Regions from separate parts of the Pseudomonas abieticivorans genome, predicted to be linked through region 3. Evidence: riboswitches for the same ligand, from Rfam matches in the RefSeq annotation. Region 3 holds a riboswitch; each other region holds the start of a gene.
What was found. Region 3 has a riboswitch for cobalamin ahead of cobW (cobalamin biosynthesis protein CobW). Riboswitches for the same ligand answer to the same signal wherever they lie in the genome.

Region 1 (3,253 bases), 1.0 Mb from region 3:
CAGGAAATCGACCGGCTGCCCGGTCGGACGACCGGCAGTGAAGGGCACGAAGATCACTTTGTAGCCACTGTGCGGTTTGCGGTTCCAGGAGCCGTGCTGGCTGACGAAGGCGCCGTGGTTGAACGGTGCCGGCAACCCGTCGGCCTCGGCGAAGGTCATGCCGATGGACGCGGTGTGCGGGCCTACGGCGTAGTCCGGAGCGATGGCCTTGGCGACCATTTCCGGGTTCTGCGGGGAAACCCGGGCATCCACGTGCTGGCCGTAGTAGCTGAAGGGCCAACCGTAGAAGGCGCCATCCTTGACCGAGGTGATGTAGTCGGGCACCAGGTCGCTGCCAATTTCGTCACGCTCGTTCACCGACGTCCACAATTGCCCGCTGGTGGGCTCCCAGCCCATGCCGTTGGGGTTGCGCAGGCCGGAGGCGAAGATGCGGTGCTGGCCGGTGGCCGGGTCCACCTCCCAGATGGCCGCGCGGCCTTTCTCGGCGTCCAGGCCGTTTTCGCCGACGTTGCTGTTGGAGCCCACGGTGACGTAGAGCTTTTTGCCGTCGGGGCTGGCGATGACGTTTTTGGTCCAGTGGTGGTTGAGGGTGCCGCCTGGCAAGTCGACCACTTTGGTGCCGGTGCCACTGATGGCGGTCATGCCCGGCTCGTAGTGGAAGCGCAGCAGCGCATCGGTGTCGGCCACGTACAGGTCGTTGCCGACCAGGGTCATGCCGAACGGTGAGTTGAGATTGGTCAGGAACACCGTGCGGGTTTCTGCCACGCCATCACCGTCCTTGTCCCGTAGCAAGGTGATGCGGTTGGCACTGGGTACGCCGGCGCCCGCTTTGCCCATCACGGTCTTCATCACCCAGCCCTTGATGCCCTTGCTGTCGTCGGGCTTGGGCGGGGCGTTGGTTTCCGCCACCAGCACGTCGCCGTTAGGCAGTACGTACAGCCAGCGTGGGTGGTCGAGGTTTTCCGCGAACGCGTCCACTTGGGTGCCTTGCGCAGCCTGGGGTTTCTCGCCTTGAGGCCAGCCAACGGCGTTGGCGATGTTGACGGTGGGGATCAGGGTTTTGTTCGGTGCCGGCAGCTGCGGTGAGGGGCCGGTGCCGTCGGAAACTTTACAGCGTGGAGGATTCCCCGCAGGCGCCAAGCGCGACGGTGGTGAGGATGACGAGGGCCAGGCGGGTCTTGTGCATAGCGGGTGCTCCCGGGTGCGCATTGGGGTTATGTAGAGTAGAGACGTGTCGCAGCTCGGAGGTTCAAGCCAATTTCCTGCCTGCTCTGATCTGCTCTTGATCTTGATTGTGTGCCCCATCAAGCGCCCGGGCCGTCATCCGCTTGAGCGACGCCGGAGGGAGGAGGCCACTTCACCTTTGCGGTCTTACAGAGCGCCTTTAATTGACGCTCCACCCCCAACCCTCTACCCTTCGCGGGTTGTTCCAGGTGCCTTGTAGCGTTGAAGCTGGCAGGGTGAAACAGGGAAGCCGGTGAGCCTGCCATGCAGATGATCCCGGCGCTGCCCCCGCAACGGTAAATGAGTCAATACCGCGCATTGCGCCACTGGGCCAGGATGGTTCCGGGAAGGCGCGCGGTCTGGGTGTGTGTGCCCCGCTCATGAGCCCGGAGACCGGCCTGGGACATTCGATGGCATCACGTTGGCATTGCCCGTGGGCCTTTTCAATTCTTCTGTCGCGCGGGTGAGAGCGGCATTGACGATTGTGCGCTGCACCCGGCCGGGTAGCGGTGTCTCGTCGATGCCCCCTGCGCGCAGGTGTAGCGGAGCGCTGCGATGAGTGAATCCCAGGAACGTGACGAGCGCCATGTGGCGCGCATGTTGCGCAAGAAAGCCATAATCGATGAACGCATCGCCAACTCGCCCAACGAGTGCGGGCTGATGCTGGTGCTCACCGGCAACGGCAAGGGTAAAAGCAGCTCGGCCTTCGGCATGCTGGCCAGGGCCATGGGCCATGGCCTACAGTGCGGCGTGGTGCAGTTTATCAAGGGCCGCAACAGCACCGGCGAAGAGCTGTTTTTCCGCCGCTTCCCCGAGCAGGTCAGCTACCACGTGATGGGTGAAGGCTTTACTTGGGAAACCCAGGATCGCCAACGCGACATCGCCGCCGCGCAGGCGGCCTGGGAAGTGTCATGCCAGCTGTTGCGCGACCCGAGCATCGGCTTGGTGATCCTCGACGAACTGAACATCGCCCTCAAACACGGCTACCTGGACCTTGACCAGGTGCTGGCCGATTTGCAGGCGCGCCCGCCGATGCAACACGTGATTGTCACGGGGCGCGGGGCCAAGCCTGAAATGATCGAGCTGGCCGATACCGTGACCGAGATGGGCATGCTCAAGCACGCCTTCCAGGCCGGTATTCGTGCCCAGAAAGGGATCGAGCTGTGAGTGATGCGCGACATTGCCCGGCGGTGCTGATTGCCGCACCGGCGTCTGGCCAGGGCAAGACCACCGTCACCGCGGCGCTGGCCCGTTTGCATCGCAACCAGGGCCGCAATGTACGCGTGTTCAAGTGCGGCCCAGACTTCCTCGACCCCATGATTTTGGAACGTGCCAGCGGCCACCCGGTGTATCAGCTGGACCTGTGGATGGTGGGCGCCGAGGAAAGCCGTCGGTTGCTGTGGGAGGCGGCCGGCGAGGCCGACCTGATCCTGATCGAAGGGGTGATGGGGCTGTTTGACGGCACGCCGTCCAGCGCCGACCTGGCGCGCCACTTTGGCGTGCCCGTGTTGGGCGTGATCGACGGCACCGCCATGGCCCAGACGTTTGGCGCGCTGGCCCTGGGGCTGGCGCGCTACCAGCCAGACCTGCCGTTTGCCGGCGTGCTGGCCAACCGCGTCGGCACCCTGCGCCACGCGCAACTGTTGGAAGGCAGCCTGACTGAAGGCTTGCGCTGGTACGGCGCGTTGTCGCGCGAGACGGGTATCGAACTGCCCAGCCGCCACTTGGGCCTGGTGCAGGCCAGCGAACTGAATGACCTGGACGTACGCCTGGATGCCGCGGCGGCGGCGTTGGCCGAGAGCTGCGAAGTGGCCTTGCCGCCGGCCGTGACTTTCGCCGCGCCGACCGTGGTGCCGGCCGAGCCATTGTTGGCCGGCGTGCGCATTGCCATTGCCCGCGACGAAGCCTTCGCCTTTACCTACGGCGCCAGTCTCGACCTCTTGGCCGCGATGGGCGCGCACCTATCATTCTTCTCGCCGATCCACGACCGCGAACTGCCGCCCTGTGACAGCCTGTACCTGCCCGGTGG
Region 2 (3,253 bases), 2.4 Mb from region 3:
AGCAGCAACACCAAGGTGCAGGCCAGCGCCGCGCCCAGGAAGGCCCCCAGCGAGATACCGATCAGGCCGCCGCCCAGCCCCAACAGCATCACCAGCACGGCGCCGGTGGATGCGCCGGCACTCACGCCCAGCACGTAGGGCTCGGCCAGGGCGTTGCGCAGCAAAGCCTGCAGTACTGCGCCGCACACCGCCAGGCCCGCGCCACAGCAGGCGGCGGCCAGGGCGCGGCTCAGGCGGTACTCCCAGATGATCCCCTGCTGGATACGCGGCAGCGGGTAGTCGCCCAGGCCCAGGCCATTGAGCAACGCCTTGATCGTCACGCCGAGGGGGATGGTCATTTCGCCCAGCGACACGGCCAAGGCGATCGACAGGCTTAGCGTCAGCAGTGCCAGCACGGCCAGCAGCCAGCGCCAGGCGCGGGCGTTTTCTGCGGCGAAGCGTGAAATCACTGCGCTTTCCCGAACGTGCCCAGGCCGATGGCGATGTGTTCAATGGCATCGACCACGCTCATGGACGGGTTCAGTGACTGCGCGTCCACCACGATGATGTGGTTGTCGCGCACCGCTTTGAGCTCGCGGGTCACCGGGTCGCTACGCAGGAACGCCAGCTTTTTCTCGACATCGTCGGCGGGGTACAGGCGCCGGTCCATGCGCGCCACCACGATCACATCGGGGTTGCGCGCAGCGATGGTTTCCCAGCTCACGCCAGGCCATTCTTCGTCGCTGTCGATGATGTTGTGCAGGCCCAGCACCTGGTTGATGTAGCCAGGCGCGCCATTCTTGCCGGCCACCCATGGGTCGCCCTCCAGCCGCGTGCTGGAGAACCAATACATCACCGACAACGGCGCGTGCGGCTGGGCGTTGGCGGTCTTGACGGCTTGCGCGACGCGTTGGCGCAATTGCCCGACCAGGGCATCGCCGGCAGCCTTCACGTCGAAGATCTGCGCCAGCTCATGGATTTCCTGTTCCACCAGGCCCAGGGAATACAACTGGCTGCGGCTACCGTCGGCGTTGGAGGTGGCCGTCAGGCCCTTGCCCTGGCAGTCGCTGGGCGACACGTAGGAGGGGATGCCCAAGGCATCGAGCTGCTCTGGCGTGGCCACTTCGCCCTGTGGGCCGACGTGGTAGGTGTACTGGGCCAGCACGATGTCGGGGGCGGCCTTGGCCACCGCTTCAAAGCTTGGCGCATTGCTGGCCAGGCGCGGCACCGTGGCGCCTGCGGCCTGCAACGCGGGCGGCAGCGGCCCGAACCACACGCCGGTGCCCACCATGCGCGGCGCCAGGCCCAGCGACAACAGCAACTCGGTGCTGGCCTGGCCCAGGGTGACGGCGCGTTGCGGCTTGGCCTGGATGACCACCTCGCGGCCGCAGTTCTGCACCGTCAGCGGGTAGTGGGTGGCCGCCTGGCTTTCGCTCAGGGGCAGGATAACGGCGAGGGTGCAAAACAACAGGCGAATGCAATGACGGCGGATCAACATGCAGCGGCTCCCGGGATGGCGCGTCCGTAAGGGGGGAAGGGGGCCTGCCGCAAGGTCTGGCTTTCGCCGTAAAACGACGAACACAGTGGCGCGACCGCGCCGGATTCCAACCGGCTTCCTGCAACAGGCATGTATTAAATACGGGGCATACGATACGCGAAAAGCCTACGGGCTTCGCCCCCTTGGCCGAACTATTGTTGCGCCCCCTGCAACAACCTGTTGGGCGATCAAGGCTGGCCTGGCGGCCCATCAAGGCATAAGCTGCGCCTATTTGATCGGAGGCCCCTGATGCCCAGCCAATTCCCCAGCGTTCGCCCACGTCGCCTGCGCCGCTCCGAAAGCCTGCGCGGCTTGTTCCAGGAAACCGAATTCACCCTCAACGATCTGGTGCTGCCGATTTTCGTCGAAGAAGAAATCGACGACTTCGTGCCCATCACCAGCATGCCGGGCGTGATGCGTATCCCTGAGTCCAAACTGGCCAGTGAAATCGAACGCTACGCCCGCGCCGGCATCAAGTCGGTGATGACCTTTGGCGTGTCCCACCACCTGGACGACACTGGCAGCGACACCTGGAACGAAAACGGCCTGGTGTCACGCATGGCGCGTATTTGTAAAGACGCCGTGCCCGAGATGGTGGTCATGGCCGACACCTGCTTCTGCGAATACACCAGCCACGGCCACTGCGGCGTGCTGCACGGCCACGACGTGGACAACGACGCCACCTTGGTCAACCTGGGCAAGCAGGCGGTCGCGGCGGCCCGTGCCGGTGCCGACTTCATCTCGCCGTCGGCGGCGATGGATGGCCAGGTCGGCGCCATTCGCAGCGCGCTCGATGCCGCAGGCTTTATCGATACCTCGATCATGGCCTATTCGACCAAGTTCGCCTCGGCGCTCTACGGCCCGTTCCGCGAAGCCGGCGGCAGCGCGCTGAAGGGCAACCGCAAAAGCTACCAGATGAACCCGATGAACCGCCGCGAAGCGGTGCGCGAATCGCTGCTGGACGAGCAGGAAGGCGCCGACGTGATCATGGTCAAGCCGGCGGGCGCCTACCTGGACATCATCCGCGACATCCGCGAAGCCTCGCGCCTGCCGCTGGCCGCCTACCAGGTGAGCGGCGAATACGCGATGATCAAATTCGCCGCCCAGGTAGACGCCATCGACGAGGCCCGCGTAGTGCGCGAAAGCCTGGGCTCGATCAAGCGTGCCGGCGCCGACCTGATCTTCACCTACTTCGCCATGGACCTGGCGCGCGACGGGATCTGATTGCAGTAGAAGCGGCGGCTCGACGCCCCGATTCATCCGCGAAAGGATCGCCACGGTGGTCCAGGCAGACCGCGTCGTGTGCTTCGCGGATAAATCCGCTCCTACAGGGGGATGCGGTCGTCTGTAGGAGCGGATTCATCCGCGAAAAGAACGCCACGGTGGTTCAGACAGACCGCGTCGTGTGCTTCACGGATAAATCCGCTCCTACAGGGGGATGCGGTCGTCTGTAGGAGCGGATTCATCCGCGAAAAGTACGCCACGGTGGTTCAGACAGACCGCGTCGTGTGCTTCGCGGATAAATCCGCTCCTACAGGGGTATGCGGTCGTCTGTAGGAGCGGATTCATCCGCGAAAAGTACGCCACGGTGGTTCAGACAGACCGCGTCGTGTGCTTCGCGGATAAATCCGCTCCTACAGGGGTATGCGGTCGTCTGTAGGAGCGGATTCATCCGCGAAAAGTACGCCACGGTGGTTCAGACAGACCGCGTCGTGTGCTTCGCGGATAAATCCGCTC
Region 3 (3,253 bases):
AGGTCGCGTGAGCCCAGGCCCTGTTCGCTGGCCGCCCAACCGGGCTGGTTGTCCTGGGCGCAAATGGCCTGGATCACCGGGATATCCCGGCGAAACGGCCGCAGGTGCGGGGCTTCCGGGCTGGACTGGGCAAAGCCTGTGGTGTTGAGGATGACCGCCGCCTGCACCTGGTCCAGCCAATCCTCGACCAGGCTCAGGCAGCCCGGCTCCTTCAGGCTGGCGACCGCGATCGGCAAGGGGTTGAGCCCGGCCTGCTGCAGCCGCTCGCAAAACACATCGACAAAGGCGGTGTTGGCCGCCTGCAGGTGCGAGCGGTAGAACAGCAGCGGCACCACGGCTTGCCCGGGTTGCCAGTCGCGCTGCCAATCGCTGAGTTCGGCCTGTGGCTTTTGCGGGTGGTAGATCACCGTGCGCGGCAGGGCCTGGGGTTCCTGCCAGGCGTAGTCGCGGCCGAGAAAACCGCTGGCCAGGCAGTTGAACAACGACAACGCGTTGCCCATGCCGCCCTGACGCAAAAAGTGCCACAGCCGTTCGGCATCGGCCTTGGGCACGGTGCCCAGGTCGCTCAGCTCGGGGTCGGGGCGGTCATCGCCCGGCACCAGGATCAGTTGCACGCCGCGCTCGGCCAGTTGCACCAGTTGCTCGACGCCATAGCGCCAGTAGCCGATGCCGCCGTGCAGGGAAATCAGGATGACCTTGGCGTGGCGCAGCACCTGGTCGACGTACAGGTCGACCGAGGCATGGTTCTGCACCTGCATGGGGTTGGCCAGGCGCAGCGTCGGGTAATCGTCTGGCAACTGCCGGGCCGCTTCGGCCAACAGTGCCAGGTGGGAGTCGCCACTGCAGAGGATGACCAACTCGGCCGGGGTTTGCCCCAGGTCGGCAATGCTGTCGTCGGGTACGAAACCGCCGGGTTGGGTCCGCAGTAAGTGCATGGCTTAAACGGTCAGGGCAGCGCGCAGCTGGCTTTCCAGCAGGGCGGCGTCCAGTTCCTGGCCGATCAGCACCAAACGCGTGGAGCGGGTTTCGTCGGCGGCCCAGGCGCGGTCGAAGTGCTTGTCGAAACGCGTGCCCACGCCTTGGATCAGCAGGCGCATTGGCTTGTTCGGGATGGCGGCGAAGCCCTTCACGCGCAAGATGCCGTGCTTGACCACCAGTTGGGTCAGGGCATCGAGCAGCAGGCTTTCGTCGGCTTGCGGCAGCTCGATGGAAATCGAGTCGAAGGCGTCGTGATCGTGGTCGTCATGATCGTCGCCGTCATGATGATCGTGGTGGGTCTTGCGCCCGTCGATGTGCACCTCGGACTCGGCGCCCAGGCCCAGCAACACCTCCAGCGGCAGGCGACCGCTGCTGGCTTCGATCACCTTGACCGCTGCCGGCAGTTCTTCGGCGACTTCGGCGCGCACGGCAGCCAACGCATCGGCATCGATCAGGTCGGCCTTGTTCAGGATGACCAGGTCGGCGCTGGCCAGTTGGTCGGCAAACAATTCGTGCAGCGGCGACTCGTGGTCCAGGTTGGGGTCCAGCTTGCGCTGGGCATCGACCTGGTCGGGGAAGGCGGCGAAGGTGCCGGCGGCCACGGCCGGGCTATCGACCACGGTGATCACCGCGTCCACGGTGCAGGCGCTGCGGATTTCCGGCCACTGGAAGGCTTGCACCAAAGGTTTTGGCAGGGCCAGGCCGCTGGTTTCGATCAGGATGTGGTCCAGGTCGCCACGGCGGGCCACCAGTTCGCGCATCACCGGGAAAAACTCTTCTTGCACGGTGCAGCACAGGCAGCCGTTGGCCAGCTCGAAGATACGCCCATTGGCTTCTTCTTCGGTGCAGCCGATGGTGCACTGCTTGAGGATCTCGCCGTCGATGCCCAGCTCGCCGAATTCGTTGACGATGACCGCGATGCGGCGGCCCTGGGCGTTGTCCAGCATGTGGCGCAGCAAAGTGGTCTTGCCCGAGCCCAGGAAGCCGGTAACGATAGTGACGGGAAGTTTGGCCAGTGTTTTCATCGGATGCCCTTGGCAGGTGGGCGGGCATGCGCGACGAGAACCGCGAGTGCTGGGCACGCGGGTGCGTTCGTCACCGGATCACCCCGCCCGGTTGTAGTGAGAAACTTGTTCGAGGCAGGTCTCCTGGCTCGCAGTGCGCAGGCCCAAGGCCTGCCGTGCCGGCGCCTTCCCGCGCCTAGCGCAGTGGCCTTGCCAACACCTCACCGCTTACAGTTGCGGGGGCAGCCGCGGCTTGAACCGCGTTCCCATCTTGGCTCAAGGGTTGCCCCTCGAGAACCTCGAAGGTGCAAGGCTACGCAGTGGTGGGGGGGAGGTCAATGGGGGCTGGCTTGAGATTCGGTAACGGCCACCACCGGCCGGCCGCGCGGCCTTATCGCAAGCAAGCTTGCTCGCACATTATCGGTGGGATTAGAGTTATCCAAGGCAGGCAACGCCTCTCCATCAGAATGCAGTACGTTGCAAAAGATGTGGGAGCAAGCTTGCTTGCGACAGGCCGCGCGGGCGGCCGGTCTCAGCCACACTTGAATCCACCGCCCGCCACTCCAAAACCCTGCACCATTGACTCCCCGCCCTGCCCCATGCTCTCCTTGCACCTTCGTTTGGGTGCCCTTCACAGGGTGAAACGGGAAGCCGGTCAAGTCCGGCGCTGCCCCCGCAACGGTAAGTGAGCGATGCATCTGTACCACTGTGCCAGCAGTTCGGCATGGGAAGGTGATGCAGCCTGGCAATGACATTGCCCCTCACAAGCCCGGAGACCGGCCCAATCAATCCATTGACAACCCGCGGTGGGCGGGCGCTGTTGAGAGCTTGCGGGCGTGCTGCGCGCAAGATCTTTGCGCCCCCTGTCGTCCTGAAAACGATACGAGGGAACGCCATGTCCGTTATTACCCACAGCCACGCAGGCTCCACCACCACCACCCAAAGCCAACGCCTGGTCGCTGCCATTGGCGCTGCCGTGCTCGGCGCGTGCCTGGTGTACTTTGCCGGTTTCTCGCACATCGCCGCGGTGCACAACGCCGCCCATGACACCCGCCACAGCTCCGCGTTCCCGTGCCACTGAGTGCCGACCCGATGATCAAGCGAATTGCCCAGACGGCCGGCTTCACCGGCCTGCTCGCCGCCCTGCTGTTGACGCTGCTGCAAAGCTTTTGGGTGGCGCCGCTGATTCTCAAGGCCGAAACCTTCGAGAAGGCCCCGGCGATGCAGATGCACGAGCACAGCGAGGCCACCCCTGCCGCCCATGAGCATGA

Region 1: another riboswitch for cobalamin. It lies ahead of cobO (cob(I)yrinic acid a,c-diamide adenosyltransferase); the one in region 3 lies ahead of cobW (cobalamin biosynthesis protein CobW).
Region 2: another riboswitch for cobalamin. It lies ahead of L9B60_RS03045 (ABC transporter substrate-binding protein); the one in region 3 lies ahead of cobW (cobalamin biosynthesis protein CobW).

The regions. Positions count from the first base shown of each region.
Region 1 covers NZ_CP094975.1:3,938,920-3,942,172, forward strand. Annotated here, with positions in the region: partial or broken gene L9B60_RS18090 (PQQ-dependent sugar dehydrogenase) at 1-1,186, opposite strand, end outside; cobalamin riboswitch at 1,415-1,640, shown strand; gene cobO (cob(I)yrinic acid a,c-diamide adenosyltransferase) at 1,780-2,391, shown strand; gene L9B60_RS18100 (cobyrinic acid a,c-diamide synthase CobB) at 2,388-3,253, shown strand, end outside.
Region 2 covers NZ_CP094975.1:704,720-707,972, reverse strand. Annotated here, with positions in the region: gene L9B60_RS03050 (FecCD family ABC transporter permease) at 1-449, opposite strand, end outside; gene L9B60_RS03045 (ABC transporter substrate-binding protein) at 446-1,477, opposite strand; adenosylcobalamin (AdoCbl) riboswitch at 1,520-1,606, opposite strand; gene hemB (porphobilinogen synthase) at 1,766-2,740, shown strand.
Region 3 covers NZ_CP094975.1:4,973,049-4,976,301, reverse strand. Annotated here, with positions in the region: gene cobN (cobaltochelatase subunit CobN) at 1-935, opposite strand, end outside; gene cobW (cobalamin biosynthesis protein CobW) at 939-2,003, opposite strand; cobalamin riboswitch at 2,100-2,299, opposite strand; cobalamin riboswitch at 2,588-2,781, shown strand; gene L9B60_RS22675 (CbtB domain-containing protein) at 2,878-3,063, shown strand; gene L9B60_RS22670 (CbtA family protein) at 3,075-3,253, shown strand, end outside.